4 regions of the Streptomyces sp. NPDC044044 genome follow, and region 2 is predicted to be linked to each of the others. Evidence: riboswitches for the same ligand, from Rfam matches in the RefSeq annotation. Region 2 holds a riboswitch; each other region holds the start of a gene.
What was found. A riboswitch is a leader RNA that binds a small molecule or an ion and turns the genes downstream of it on or off. The one in region 2 is predicted to bind cyclic di-AMP.
Positions count from the first base shown of each region.

Region 1 (3,639 bases), on a different contig from region 2:
CCTCGCCCGCAGCCACGGCCGCGACGCCGAGCGGCGGTTCATAGTCCCGTACCGTCAGGTCGACGTCCGGATGGGCGCGGCGGAACGCGGTCAGCGCGGGCGGCACCAGATGGATCCCGGCGGTGGCGAAGGTCCCCACGCGCAGCCTGCCGCCGGACAGGCCCGCCAGCTGGGCCAGTTCGTGCCGGGCCTGCTCCATCTCGTCCAGGACCCGGCGCGCCCGCGCGAGCAGCAGCTCGCCCGCGCCGGTCAGCCGCGCCCCGCGGTGGTGGCGGACCAGGAGCGCGGTGCCCGCCTCGCGTTCGAGCTTGGCCAGCTGCTGGGAGAGGGCGGGCACGGTGTAGCCGAGGCGCTCGGCGGCGCGAGTGATCGACCCGGCCTCGGAGACCGCCACCAGTGCGGCGAGCCGCGTCGGGTCGTACATGGTGTCTCCCGGTGCAGGAGCCGACGGGCGGTGGGGGCTGTCCGCCGGCGTGGGGCTAAACGCCTGCTTTAGGCAGATCCAGGATATTCCACATACCCGCTGAAGGCAGAAGAACGGCAGGCTGGCGGCCATGGACGCTCAACTGGTCGCCTTCACGGGAGTCGCCGCGGGCATGGTCGCCATGCCGGGGGCCGACTTCGCCGTCGTGGTGCGCAACTCCCTCGCCTCCCGCCGCGCCGGGGTCACCTGCGCGATCGGTGTCGCGGGCGGGCTCCTGGTGCACACGGCGCTCGCGGTGGCCGGGGTCGCCGCGGTCCTCACGGCGGTTCCCACGCTGTTCCGGGCGCTGCAGGTCCTCGGCGGTGCCTATGTGCTGTACCTCGGGTATCGCGCGCTGCGGTCGGCGGCGCGGCCCCTGGCGAGTTCCGGTGCGCCGGACGGCGCGGAACAGCCCGCGGCCGGGGGCAGCCTGCGGCAGGGGTTCCTCACCAACGCCCTCAACCCCAAGGCGCCGATCACCTTCCTCAGCGTCCTGCCCCAGTTCGTGCCCGCGGGCAGCCCCGCGATGCCCAGGACACTGCTGCTCGCGTCGATCATCGTGGTCCTGGCCCTGGTGTGGTTCCCGGTCGTCGCGCTCCTGGTGGACCGTCTTGGCCGCCGGCTGCGCAGGCCGCGTACGGCCCGCGCGATCGAGGGCGGCACAGGCGTCGCGCTGAGCGTCCTCGGCCTGGTGCTCCTCACCGAGGCCCTGATGGCCTGACGCCGTCCGACGCGCCGGTGTCCGGTTCCGGGTCCCGGCCCTTGTCCGCGCCGCGCACCAGAACGGGAAGCAGGCCCCACAGGCCCGCGCACACCACCAGCGTGCCCGCGCTCGCGATGATCCCGCCGGTGCGGCCCACGGCCACGTCCACGACCAGAAGTACGGAACCGGCGAGCGCGAACACCAGGACCGCCATGCCGATGCCGGCGAGACGGGACGACACCCGCACGATCCGCGGCTTGGAGTGCTGCCCGAACAGCGACCTGTGCACGGCGGCCGGCGCGGTGAACAGCGCGGCGGACAGGACCGCGAGCAGCAGCGTGGTCACGTACGTGGTGCGCTGCACCGTGTCGAGCGAGGTGAAGCGCTCGGTGAAGGCGAGCGTCAGCAGGAACGCGAAGAGGATCTGCACCCCGGCCTGCGTGACGCGCAGTTCCTGGAGGATCTCGGAGAAGTTCCGGTCGGCGCGTTCGAGCGTCGTCTCGTTGCGGGCGTCGGAGGACTCACCCGTGGAGCGGGCACCGTTGTTTTCGGACATGGCGACCGAGTATCCGCGTCGACGCGCTCCCCGCCCGTCGGGCGCGCCGACCGGAGGGCCGGTCGAGCGGCGGCAGCGGCCGTGCGGCCACCGCCGCCGCCCTCCGACAGGTCTGCGGTCGACGGTCAGTGGCGGGCTGTCAGCGCACCCGGCCGTACGAGACGCTCTTCGTCCAGATCTTCTCGAGGCGCACGACGGTCCCCCTCTTGGGCGCGTGCCAGATCTTGCCCTTCCCGGCGTAGATGCCGACGTGGTAGACGCTCCGGCCGGAGTGGAAGAAGACCAGGTCGCCGCGGGATCGCTTCGACGCCGAGACGTGGCGGGTCTTGTTGTACTGCTGCGCGGCGGTGCGCGGCAGCTTCTTGCCCGTGCGCTTGAACGAGTAGAGCGTCAGGCCCGAGCAGTCGAACCGGTGTGGCCCCACGGCTCCGTAGCCGTACGGAGAGCCCTTCTTGGAGGCAGCGATCTTGAGCGCCTTGGTCCCGTGTGTCGCGGCCTCTGCTTCCGACGTGAGCCCGGGGGCCACGAGGGTGCCGCCTACGACGGCGAGCGTGAGGGCCGATACGGAACCGGCCCTGGTGAGCAGCGACGGAACATGATTCAGCGCGGTCATGCGCAACCCTTCGTCAACCGCCTGTGAAGGATGACCTGTCGGATTCGGGCTGGCGAAGTTGCCCGGCCGCGGTGTGCGGCTTCACCCCAAGGGTCGGCGTCCGGACCTTCCGGACCGACCCGTCATGCCTGGGTCCTCCACTCCTGCCGATGCACCGATGTCGACCGGTCATCCGGGCGGCGGCAGGACTCGGCGTCCGCCCGGACCGCCCCGCCGCTGTGGCGGGGGCTTGTCGTCGGAAGGGATCTTGACCCGTCAAGGGGTGGAATTCCGAGCCGAAACGGCGTTTTGTGAGGCTCCTCACGGCTGAACCGTTCGGGTGGACAAGGTCGGATTCGGGATCGGGAGGCGTCACCAGGCGATCGTTCGACCAGCACCGGAACGAGTAATTCCGGCCATCGCGTACACCTCTGACGCAACTGAAGACGTCTCAAATAATGACGATTGTCTACGCCGAACGAGGTAGCCCGTTTGGTTCGTTTGAGACCGGACCCGGGCGCTTCGGGATTTGGCAGCGGGGGTGACGGGTGCTCAGGATGCCGACGGGGGTGGCACGGTGACCCGGCCCGCGCGACGCTCCCCGTCGAGCACACGCAGCGCTCGTGCCAACGTCGGGGCGTGCACGGCGCTCTCGCCCCGCTGGTGCATGAGCGTCAGTGCGTCCCGCAGGGCGGTCGCGCTGCCGACCAGGGCCTGGGCGGCGCGCAGTCCGCCGTAGGTGTCCGAGGCGCGGGCGGGGTTGATCCGGCCCACCAGGTCGACCACTTCGAGATACCGGTCGATCAACTCGCCCTCGGCGCGGGTGAGTGCGGGCAGTGGGGGAAGTTCGGGTGGCAGCATCGGCTGATCACCGTGCGTCCGGGGCGCGGAGGGACGACTTGCGGCTCGTGATGAGCCTGTCCACCAGGCCGTAGTCGACTGCCTCGGTGGCGCTGAGGATCTTGTACCGCTCGATGTCGGCCGCGACGCGTTGTGGGCTCTGGCCGGTGTGTTGGACCAGCAGCCTCTCCAGGGCGGCGCGGGTGCGCAGGAGTTCGTCGGCCTGGATCGCCAAGTCGGTCGCCTGGCCCTGGATCGGCTCGGCGAGCGACGGCTGATGGATCAACACGCGGGAGCCGGGCAGCGCGAACCGCTTGCCGGGTGTGCCCGCGGCAAGGAGGACGGCCGCCGCCGACGCCGCCTGCCCCAGGCAGGTCGTCTCCACGTCGCAGGTGACGAACTGAATCGTGTCGTAGATCGCCGTCATCGCACTGAACGAGCCGCCGGGGGAGTTGATGTAGAGCGCGATGTCGCGGTCCGGCGCC
Region 1 covers NZ_JBWKFG010000001.1:227,667-231,305, forward strand. The annotation lists gene AC07AG_RS01055 (LysR family transcriptional regulator) at 1-424, opposite strand, end outside; gene AC07AG_RS01060 (LysE family translocator) at 555-1,184, shown strand; gene AC07AG_RS01065 (DUF6328 family protein) at 1,162-1,722, opposite strand; gene AC07AG_RS01070 (C40 family peptidase) at 1,862-2,335, opposite strand; cyclic di-AMP (ydaO/yuaA leader) riboswitch at 2,339-2,502, opposite strand; gene AC07AG_RS01075 (hypothetical protein) at 2,867-3,175, opposite strand; gene AC07AG_RS01080 (ATP-dependent Clp protease proteolytic subunit) at 3,183-3,639, opposite strand, start outside.
Region 1: linked by a shared signal. The riboswitch ahead of AC07AG_RS01070 (C40 family peptidase) and the one ahead of AC07AG_RS36540 (M23 family metallopeptidase) in region 2 are both predicted to bind cyclic di-AMP.

Region 2 (3,639 bases):
CGGTCCTCGGCAGCGGCGAGTCGTCCCGGCTCTACAACCGCCTCGTGCGCCGCGACCGCACTGCCGTGGCAGCCGGGTTCGGCCTGCTGCGGCTCGCCGGAGCGCCCTCCCTCGGCTGGCTCGACGTGAAGACGTCCGGTGACGTGGAGGTCCCCGTCATCGAGGCCGCAGTCGACGAGGAGCTCGCGCGCTTCGCGGAAGAGGGCCCCACCGCCGAGGAGATGGAGCGCGCCCAGGCACAGCTGGAGCGCGAGTGGCTCGACCGGCTCTCCACGGTGGCAGGACGCGCGGACGAACTGTGCCGGTACGCCGTCCTGTTCGGTGACCCGCAGCTCGCCCTCACCGCCGTCGGGCGCGTGCTCGACGTCACCGCGGAAGAGGTCAAGGCGGCCGCAGCGGCCCGCCTGCGCCCCGACAACCGCGCGGTGCTCGTGTACGAGCCCATCGAGGCCACAGCCGGTGCCGAAGGCACCGACGAGGACGAGGAAGAGGAGGCGGCGAAGTGACCGAGGCCGCAACGATGCAGTTCCACCCGCAGCCCCAGGCGGGCACCGCACGGCCGTGGGCCTTCCCCGCGCCCGAGCGCGCCACCCTGGACAACGGCCTCACCGTGCTGCGCTGCCACCGCCCCGGCCAGCAGGTCGTCGCCGTGGAGATCCACCTGGAGGCGCCGCTCGACGCCGAGCCCGCGGGCCTCGACGGCGTCGCCACGATCATGGCGAGGGCCTTCAACGAAGGCACCGACAAGCACTCCGCCGAGGACTTCGCCGCCGAACTCGACCGCTGCGGCGCCAGCATGGACGCGCACGCCGACCACCCCGGCGTCCGCGTCTCCCTCGAAGTCCCGGTCTCCCGCCTCCCGAAGGCGCTCGGCCTGCTTTCCGACGCCCTGCGCGCCCCCGCGTTCGCGGACAGCGAGATCGAACGCCTCGTACGCAACCGCCTCGACGAGATCCCGCACGAGGCCGCCAACCCGGGGCGCCGCGCCGCCAAGGAGCTCTCCCGGCAGCTGTTCCCGGCCACCTCGCGCATGTCGCGTCCCCGCCAGGGCACCGAGGAGACGGTCACGGCCATCGACTCGGCGGCGGTGCGCATCTTCTACGAGAAGCATGTGCGTCCCGCCACGGCGACCGCCGTCGTCGTGGGCGACCTGACCGGCGTCGACCTGGACGCCGTCCTCGCCGACACCGTCGGCTCCTGGACGGGCGGCACCGCCGAGCCGCGCCCGGTGCCCCCGGTGACCGCCGACGACACCGGGCGTGTCGTCATCGTGGACCGCCCCGGCGCCGTCCAGACGCAGCTGCTCATCGGCCGCGTGGGACCGGACCGGCACGACCGCGTCTGGCCCGCGCAGGTGCTCGGCACGTACTGCCTGGGCGGCACCCTCACCTCGCGCCTGGACCGCGTCCTGCGCGAGGAGAAGGGATACACCTACGGAGTGCGGTCGTTCGCCCAGGTCCTGCGTTCCACCCCGGACGGCAGCGGCGCCGCGATGCTCGCCATCAGCGGCTCCGTGGACACGGAGTCCACGGGTCCGGCCCTCGACGACCTGTGGAAGGTCCTGCGCACCCTCGCCGCCGACGGCCTCACGGACGCCGAGCGCGATGTCGCCGTGCAGAACCTGGTGGGCGTGGCCCCGCTCAAGTACGAGATGGCGGCGTCCGTCGCGGCCACCCTCGCCGACCAGGTCGAGCAGCACCTGCCGGACGACTTCCAGGCGCAGCTCTACCGCCAGTTGGCCGCGACCGGCACCGTGGAGGCCACCGCCGCCGTGGTGAGCGCCTTCCCCGTGGACCGGCTGGTGACGGTGCTCGTCGGTGACGCCGCGCAGATCGAGGAGCCCGTCAGGGCGCTCGGCATCGGTGAAGTGAGTGTGGTCACGGGCTGAGCGCGGCCTGAGTGACAGTCAGGACATATCGGGACCCCAGTGGCCGAAATTGGCCCCTGGGGTCCTCATATGTCCGAATTGGTATGGAGGTTACGTGTCTGACCTGTGGCGTGCGCTACAAAAGTGTTGATCCGTTTGTCGATTGAAAGATGCCCCGCTTAGCGTTCGGTCCGGCTGTTCGTCATGCAGTACGCCGCACCCGCGGCACCGGACAGTCATCGCCGAGTCCCCGTACGGCGCGAGCCAGGGGAGCCGGGGACCCACATGTCCCCTTGGGGTGAATCGGGCACCTTGCCGCGAGGCGAGGGACTCGTAGGAGACCTTCCTGCTCCGAACCCGTCAGCTAACCCGGTAGGCGAGAAGGAAGGAAAGGATCAGCCGCTTCATGGCGTTCACCCGTGCCACCGGGAAGCACCGTCGCCCGAGCCGCCTCACGCGTACCACCGCGAACGTGGCGGGCGTCGCAGCCCTCACCACCACCGGTGTCATCGGAGGCCTGGCCGCTCCGGCGCTCGCCGCCGACGACGCGGCCCTTGAGCACACCGGCCTCACCCAGGCGATCTCCGTCGGCGACACGCTCGCCCAGAGCATCGACGCGCAGGCCGCTGCCCAGCAGCAGGCCGCCGACGACGCCGCAGCCGCCAAGAAGGCCGAAGAGGCCGCCAAGAAGAAGGCCGCGGAGGCCAAGCGCAAGGCGGAGGCCGAGGCGAAGGCCAAGGCCAAGAAGGAGCGCGAGGCCAAGGAGCGCGCCGCTCGCGAGGCCGAGCGCAAGCGCCTCAACAGCTACGTCTCCCCGATCACCGGCTCGTACGTCTCCACGGGCTACCAGACCGGTGGCGCCATGTGGTCCTCCGGCAGCCACACCGGCATCGACTTCCACGCCGCGTCCGGCACCTCGGTCCACGCGGTCGGCTCCGGCACCGTCGTCGAGGCCGGCTGGGGCGGCGCCTACGGCAACAACGTGGTCATCAAGATGAACGACGGCACGTACACCCAGTACGGCCACATGTCGTCCCTCGGTGTCACCGTCGGCCAGGCGGTCACTCCGGGCCAGCAGATAGGCCTCTCCGGCTCCACCGGCAACTCCAGCGGCCCGCACCTGCACTTCGAGGCCCGCACCGGCGAGGACTACGGCACGGACATCGACCCGATCGCCTACCTCCGCTCGCACGACGTCAACGTCTGATCCGGTCCGGACCCAGGCAGTCGCACGAAGCGCAACTGATTCACCGAAAGCCCCGGCTCGTCGAGAGCCGGGGCTTTCGCCGTTCCCGCCTCGCCTTTGGCCAAAAGTATCCATGGATTTCGGCCGACCGTCGGAAATTCAGCCGCTCTGCAATAGAGTCACTGAAAAGGCGTCGATCGACCGCGTTTCGCGGGGATTAAGGCGGAGGTCAGGTCATGCGCATTCCCGCGCACTCGGTGTGCACGGCCATCCGGGACGACATCGTCTCCGGTGTCTACGAACGGGGTGGCCGGCTCACCGAGGAACTGCTCGCCCGCCGCTATGGAGTCTCCCGCGTCCCCGTGCGCGAGGCCCTGCGCACCCTGGAGGCCGAGGGCTTCGTCGTCACACGCCGCCACGCGGGCGCGTGCGTCGCCGAGCCGACCGAACAGGAGGCGGCCGACCTCCTGGAGATCCGCACGCTCCTGGAGCCGCTGGGCGCCGCCCGCGCCGCGCAGCGCCGCACGGAGGCGCACCTGAAGGTCCTGCGCGGCCTCGTCAGGCTGGGCCAGGAGCGCTCCAGGCG
Region 2 covers NZ_JBWKFG010000011.1:124,755-128,393, forward strand. The annotation lists gene AC07AG_RS36530 (M16 family metallopeptidase) at 1-506, shown strand, start outside; gene AC07AG_RS36535 (M16 family metallopeptidase) at 503-1,888, shown strand; cyclic di-AMP (ydaO/yuaA leader) riboswitch at 2,098-2,260, shown strand; gene AC07AG_RS36540 (M23 family metallopeptidase) at 2,274-3,074, shown strand; gene AC07AG_RS36545 (GntR family transcriptional regulator) at 3,290-3,639, shown strand, end outside.

Region 3 (3,639 bases), on a different contig from region 2:
GCGTCGGGGGGTTGTCGCCAGGACCGCCGGGGTTCTGGGGCTTCCTCAGAGGGACTGGCCCTTGCCGCGCAGCCACGCCGCCGGGTCGACCCCGGTGGAGTCGCCGCCCGGGTGGACCTCCAGGTGGAGGTGCGCGCCGGTGACGTTGCCGGTCGCGCCGACGCGGCCGATGGTCTCGCCGGTGGTGACCTTCTGGCCCGCGCTGACGTTCATCGAGGACTGGTGGCAGAACCACAGCTCGGTGCCGTCGTCGAGTTCGAGGATCGTGCGGTAGCCGTACGCCCCCGCCCAGCCGGCCTCCTTGATGGTGCCGGAGTGGATGGCCTTGATGGGCGTGCCCGTCGGAGCGGCGAAGTCCAGGCCGGTGTGGTAGCCGGAGGACCACATGGAGCCGGGCTGACCGAAGGTGCCGGTGAGCGTGTACGAGGCGACGGGGAGGGTGTAGCTCTTCGCGAGCTTGGCCAGGCGCTCCGCCTCGGCCTTGCGCTTGGCCTCCGCCTCGGCCTTCTTCTTCGCGGCGGCCTTCTCGGCGGCGATCTTCTTCTCGGCCGCGGTCTGCTTGGCGGCGGCCTGTTCGGCGGCCTGCTTGACGGCGGCTTCCTCGGCCGCCTTCTGGACCGCGTCGTCCGCCTGGTCCTGCTGGTTCTCGGCCTGCTCCATGATGCGGGCCCGCAGTGCCTCTCCGGCGTCCGTGGTGCCCTGCTCGGCGTCGGCGGTGCTGACCCCGGCGGCGCTCAGGGGCGCGGCGGCGACGATCACGCCGCCGTCCGCGGCGGCGGAGTCGGAGGAGTCGTCGGATATCAAGGACCCCACGCCCGGAAGCGACTTGGCCTCCGGCAGCGAGTCCGTGACGGCCGAGAGGTCCGGCATCTCGATGGAGACCGGGGGCTTGCCGCCCTGCGCGGTGGCGATGCCGCCCGCGCCGACTGCGGCGATGACGCCTACGCCGAGAACTGTGGAGCTGCGGGCGAGCCCGCCACCGCCCCGCTTGTGGACGCGGTGCCTGCCGCGGACGGGGCGAATGGACTCCTCGGTGGGATTCCATTCCTCCCAGGAACTGTCTTCGTACCCACCGAAGTCGTCGTCATTCGGTACGTACGCGCCTTGGGGGGCAGGGCGGTTGGACGCCACTGGGGCGCACTCCTTTCCTTCCTTCTCGCCTACCGGGTTAGCTGACGGGTTCGGAGCAGGAAGGTCTCCTACGAACACCTGGCACGGATGCACAGATGCCCGATTCACCCCAATTAGTGGTTCCCCGGCTCCCTTTCGGGATTAGGCGCGTGCGCGCGGAGCCGACTCGAGTGACGGCTGGGACGACCGCGCTGCGTTATCGAACGTTAATAGACAGCGGGGCCGTATTCCAAGCCGTTCCGACTGATCGTTAACGCCTTTGGCCCGTACTTAACGGGACACGGGGGTGCGGAACGGGGCGAGTTGACGCCACTTCTTCACACACCGGAGCTTCACACTTCCTTGACAGTACGTCAGTTGTTATGCGGAGTGGTGTTCTTCAGTCACGGCCGGTGACATCGATCTCCGCGTCGACCCCGCCCTCGGTCCCCGCATCGCCCGTCACCAACGGCCGCCGCACCGCGAGCAGCGCCATGTCGTCGGTCGTGCCGCCCCCGGTGTGCCTGCGCACCTCTTCGGTGAGCGTGGCGAGGAGGGCGTCCGGGCCGTTGGGTCCGGGGAAGATGCGGCCCCCGAGCCGGGTGGCCGCGTCGTAGAACTCGCCCCGGCTGTCACGCGCCTCGGAGAGCCCGTCGGTGTACAGGAGCAGCATCGCCCCCGGCGGGAACTCCGTCTCGTCCGCACGGTCCGGCCAGGCACCAAGATCGCCCATCCCCAGCGGCAGCGCGGGCTCGGTCGCGGACAGCACGCACAGCCGCCCGTCGCCGCGCAGGAGCAGCGGTCCCGGGTGCCCGCGGTTGATGAGGCGCACGAGACCGTCGCCGTGCGAGATCTCCGCCAGGACGGCGGTGGTGAACCCCTCGAAGGCGTCGAGCCCGTCGCGCCGCGTGCCCTCGCGCGCAAGAGCACGCTCCAGCCGCTGGGCCACCGCCTCCAGCGTGGCCTCCTGCTCGGCGGCCTCCCGGAACGCCCCGATGACGACGGCGACGGCCGCCACCGCGCCCATCCCCTTGCCCCGTACGTCACCGACGATGACGCGCACGCCGTGCGGGGTGTCCTGCACGGCGTACAGATCGCCCCCGATGAACGCGTCGGCCTCAGCGGCCTCGTACCGCGCCGCGACGTCGAGACCGCCGATCCGGGGGTCCGGCTGCGGCAGCACGGCGCGCTGGGCGGCCTCGGCGATGGAGCGGGCGGAGGCGAGCTGTTTGTCGCTGCGGCGCTGGACGCGGTTGATGACGACGGCGAGCACGGCGACGGTCGTCACCGTGATCAGTTCGGTGACGGCTTCGACGTCGGTGGTGGTGTTGGTCTTGAAGTGCAGGGCGAGCACGGCCGCGCAGGAGCCGGCGCCGATGAGGGTGGTGCTGATCAGCGAGTAGAAGGGGGCCGCGATGAGCGGGGCGGCGGTGAAGAGGGGCGCGGCGGTGAAGGCGGGCGGGGTCGCGATGTCGTAGACGACCCCGGCGACGATGAGCAGCAGCGGAAGGGCCCGCACGAGCGCCCGCTCATGCCGGACATCGGGAGCCTCGCCCCCACCACTTCCTCCTCGCAGCCCCACCGGTCTTCTCCTGCCGAATCCCGCGGCCAGGACCAGATCCATGACCACGCTCAACCAGGGTTCCCAAAGCGGCGGCGCGGGGCGACCGGTGTGGGCCGACGGAGTGACGAGGGAGCGACGAGAGAGCAACGAGGGAACGACGGGGAAAACGCCGAAGGCCCGGATCCATTTCTGGATCCGGGCCTTCGGTCTTTAGTAGCGGGGACAGGATTTGAACCTGCGACCTCTGGGTTATGAGCCCAGCGAGCTACCGAGCTGCTCCACCCCGCGCCGTTGAATGCAACTCTACGCCATCAGGGGGAGTGAAAGCGAACCGGTTGAGAACCACCGGCGAACGGAGCCCGCCGCTCACGCGTTCTCGGCGTGCGTCAGCGTCTCCCAGGCCACGAACAGGTCGTCCGTCCCCTCGGGCCGCTGCGCGCGCGTGAACCTCTCCGTCTGCGGAAGCTCCAGCTTCAGCCGGTCCCGCAGGTGATTGAGGCCGACCTCGGTGTCGGGCCCCATGTCGCGCTGCACCTTGCCGCCGCACAGCCAGTCCGGCGCCTGCGCGCCCAGCTGGTACTTGGAATGGAACTCAAGGGCGGCCCGCAGCCGGTCCTTGACCTCGCCGTACAGATCGACGCCCTGATGCCAGGCGGTCTCCGCGATGTGCGCGGTGGCCGCGAGCGAGTAGCTGGCGTGCTTGAAGTTCCGGCAGGTCTCCTGGGAGAGCCCGTCGGCGAAGGTCTTCTGCCCGAACCAGTACTTCTGGAGCTTCGCCGGGGTGTTGATGTCGCTGCCCGCGGGAGAGACGGGCAGCGGGCCGTCCGACTTCAGATAGAAGTAGGCGGGCACCCGGGTCCTGAAGTGCGTCACCGCCTTCTCGAAGGACTCGTGGTCGTCGAGGAAGACCGCCATGCTGATGGTCGCGTCGGCCATCAGGAGGTCCCAGTTGCCGTTGAAGTCGG
Region 3 covers NZ_JBWKFG010000020.1:2,677-6,315, reverse strand. The annotation lists gene AC07AG_RS42360 (M23 family metallopeptidase) at 46-1,131, opposite strand; cyclic di-AMP (ydaO/yuaA leader) riboswitch at 1,143-1,289, opposite strand; gene AC07AG_RS42355 (PP2C family protein-serine/threonine phosphatase) at 1,511-2,734, opposite strand; tRNA gene AC07AG_RS42350 (tRNA-Met) at 2,889-2,962, opposite strand; gene AC07AG_RS42345 (alginate lyase family protein) at 3,041-3,639, opposite strand, start outside.
Region 3: linked by a shared signal. The riboswitch ahead of AC07AG_RS42360 (M23 family metallopeptidase) and the one ahead of AC07AG_RS36540 (M23 family metallopeptidase) in region 2 are both predicted to bind cyclic di-AMP.

Region 4 (3,639 bases), on a different contig from region 2:
GTTTGGGCTTGCGGTGCGCTGCCACGAAGGGGGCTCCTTAAGGTTCCGGCGGCGGCCCGCACAGGGGGAGCGGACCGCCGCCGGATTCTCGGCGGTGGTGTCCGACTGCCGCCCCTGGTCCGGGCGGCGGTGGGGAGCCGGGCACCTGACGAAGGACGCTAAACCTGGGCGTCACGGGTTGGTGACGGAATGCGTGCAACTGACGGAAGTGTTATGGAAGGTGACCGTATGTGACTGCGTCATTCGTCAGACCGCACGTCCTTCGCGTATGCGTGTGACCGATGCGGCGCTTGTGGCCCACCTGGCTACGGAGTGGTGATAAGGCCCCGGCTAGGCTCCGGAACCATGGACGTTCTCACCCATCTCTTCGTCGGCCTGCACATCATCGGCATCGCCTCCCTCCTGGGCGGCTTCCTCACTCAGATGAAGCAGATGGGCCAGGGCACGGCCCGCTTCAACCCGGCGATGCTGCACGGCGCGCTGACGATGCTCGTCACGGGCGTCATCCTGGTGGGCCTCAACCAGGCGGACGACAACCCGGTCAACAACGTCAAGATCGGCATCAAGATGGCCGTGCTGATCGTGATCCTCGCGCTCGTCTATGTGAAACGGGATGAGGAGAAGGTGGACAAGGGGATGTTCGGCGCCGTCGGGCTGCTGACCGTCGCGAACATCTTCATCGCGGTGCTGTGGACCTGAGCCGACCCGCAGAAGCACGGAAAACGGCCCTCCACGCGCGCGTGGAGGGCCGTTTTCTCGTGTGTGGCGTCTTGCGGCGTCTCGAATGACGGTTACGCGGGCCGCACCACGCTGTGGATCGGCATGTAGTAGATCGACTCGACGCGGACGTTCGCGCCCGGCTTCGGGGCGTGGATCATCTTGCCGTCGCCGATGTAGATCCCTACGTGGCTGATGTCGTCGTAGAAGAAGACCAGGTCACCCGGCTTTGCGTCGGCGGTCTTCACGGTCGTGCCGACCTTCACCTGGTCCCACGTAGTACGCGGCAGGGAGATCCCCGCGGCCTTCCACGCGTCCTGGGTGAGCCCGGAGCAGTCGTAGGAGTCGGGGCCGGTGGCGCCCCACACGTACGGCTTGCCGATCTGCGCCTCCGCGAAGTTGATGACCTTCGCGGCCTTCGTCGCGTAACCGCTGTCCGTGTCGCCGGAGCCGGAGCCGGAGCCGGAACCCGTGCCGGAGCCGGTGCCGGTGCCGGAGTCCGGGGTCTCCTTGTTCTCCTCGCGCTCCTTCGCCGCGGCCTCTTCCGCCGCCTTGCGCTTGGCCTCCGCCTCGGCCTCCTGCTTGCGGGCCAGCTCGGCGGCCTTGCGCTTGGCCTCTTCTTCCTTCTTCTTCTCGATCGCCGCGAGCCGCGCCTTCTCCTCGGCGGTCAGCTCCGAGAGCATCGTGCGCGCCTGGCCCAGCTTCTTCTGGACGGTCTGCTTGCTCGTCCTGAGGTCGTCCCGCGAGTCGCTCAGCGTCTCCAGGCTCTTGGTGGCCTTGGCGCGCTGCTTCGTCGCCGAGGCCTGCTCGGTCTGGTAGTCGTCGACCGCCTTCTTCTGGCGCGCGGTCAGCCGGTCCGACAGGTGATTCTGGTCGAAGTACCCCTGCGGGTCGTCGGCGAGCATCATTGTGGCGGTCTCGGAGACGGCGCCGGTGCGGTACTGGGCGGCGGCGAACGCGCCCAGCTCCTGGCGGGCCTCGTTCAGCTTGTCGGCGCGCTTGGCCACGTCGTCGAGAAGGGTGTCGACCTTCTTGCGCTGCTTGTCGGTGCGCTCCTTGGCCGAGTTGTACTTCTGCGTGGCCACGCCCGCCTGGTGGTAGAGGTCGTCGACCTTTTTCTGGACCTCTTCGAGGCTGGGCTTCTGCGGCGCGGACGGTGCGGCTTGCGCGCTCTGTGACAGGAGGGCCACGGAGGTGAGGGCCGCCGTCGTGATGCCGAGGGCGGGAGTGGCGCGTAGGCCGGCAATGCGGGTCCGCGGCTTGCGGTGCGACGCCAAGGGAGGCGACTCCTTCCGTAGACCGCCTACCGGGTTAGCTGTCGGGTTCGGGCGGATGGTTCCGGAAGGTTGCCCTACAGTCCCGTACTTCGTACGGGACCGATTCACCCCAAGTTCATCGTGGGTCCCCGGCTCCGAGGAGATCGAACTCGGCGGAGGCCACCCGTTCCCGGCGGGGTTCGCCGGTGGGAGTACGAGCGGCCTGCGGAGCACGCTAGCCAACTCGTGTGGTCCGTGTGAAGGTTGATGTTCGATATGCCCGATACATTTTCGTTACTTTACGAAGCTCTTGACGCGGGCACGCCGTGCCATGGCGGAGCGTGACCGTCCGCGCTCGGGGCGTAGGTGCAGTGACGTGGCCGGAACCCGGGGCGGGTTGTCAGTGGGGCCGCCTAGACTCGGGAGGCGATGAGCAGCCTCTTTGATGACAGCTTCCTGGCGGACCTCAAGCCCTCGCGGGCTTCGGAGGAAGAGCACCCGCCGCCGCCCGAGGACAGTGCCCCGGAATCCATTCCGGATGATCTGTTCGACGGGAAGTTCGACGCGCCCGCGCCCCGGGACGCGCACTATCGCGGAGGTGCCCCGCGCCCCGTGCTCGACCCGGCGGCCCTGCTCGACGGACTGAACGAGAACCAGCGCGCGGCCGTCGTGCACGCGGACACCCCGCTGCTCATCGTCGCGGGCGCGGGCTCGGGCAAGACCCGGGTCCTCACGCACCGCATCGCGTATCTCCTGGCCGAGCGGCACGTGCACCCGGGGCAGATCCTGGCGATCACGTTCACGAACAAGGCCGCGGGCGAGATGAAGGAGCGCGTCGAGCAGCTCGTCGGGCCGCGGGCCAACGCGATGTGGGTGTCGACCTTCCACAGCGCGTGCGTGCGGATACTGCGCCGCGAGTCGAAGACGATCGGCTTCACCTCATCCTTCTCGATCTACGACGCCGCCGACTCCAAGCGCCTGATGGCACTGGTCTGCCGCGACCTGGACATCGACCCGAAGAAGTTCCCGCCGAAGTCCTTCAGTGCCAAGATCTCGAACCTGAAGAACGAGCTGATCGACGAGGAGACCTTCGCCGGTCAGGCCGCCGACGGCTTCGAGCGGACCCTCGCCCAGGCGTACGCGATGTACCAGTCGCGCCTGCGCGAGGCGAACGCCCTCGACTTCGACGACCTGATCATGACGACGGTCAACATGTTCCGCGCGTTCCCGGACGTCGCCGAGCACTACCGCCGCCGCTTCCGGCACGTGATGGTCGACGAGTACCAGGACACGAACCACGCCCAGTACGCCCTGGTGCGCGAGCTGGTGGGCCCCTCCGGGGGCGAGGGTGACGACCCCGCCGAGCTGTGCGTCGTGGGTGACGCGGACCAGTCGATCTACGCCTTCCGCGGCGCCACGATCCGCAACATCCTCCAGTTCGAGGAGGACTACCCGAACGCGACGACGATCCTCCTGGAGCAGAACTACCGCTCCACGCAGACGATCCTGACCGCCGCCAACGCCGTCATCGAGCGCAACGAAAGCCGCCGCCCCAAGAACCTGTGGACCAACGCGGGCGCGGGCGCGGGCATCACCGGCTATGTGGCCGACACCGAGCACGACGAGGCGCAGTTCGTCGCCGACGAGATCGACCGGCTCACCGACG
Region 4 covers NZ_JBWKFG010000003.1:142,465-146,103, forward strand. The annotation lists gene AC07AG_RS11585 (C40 family peptidase) at 1-25, opposite strand, end outside; gene AC07AG_RS11590 (hypothetical protein) at 346-699, shown strand; gene AC07AG_RS11595 (C40 family peptidase) at 792-1,994, opposite strand; cyclic di-AMP (ydaO/yuaA leader) riboswitch at 2,003-2,159, opposite strand; gene AC07AG_RS11600 (ATP-dependent DNA helicase) at 2,403-3,639, shown strand, end outside.
Region 4: linked by a shared signal. The riboswitch ahead of AC07AG_RS11595 (C40 family peptidase) and the one ahead of AC07AG_RS36540 (M23 family metallopeptidase) in region 2 are both predicted to bind cyclic di-AMP.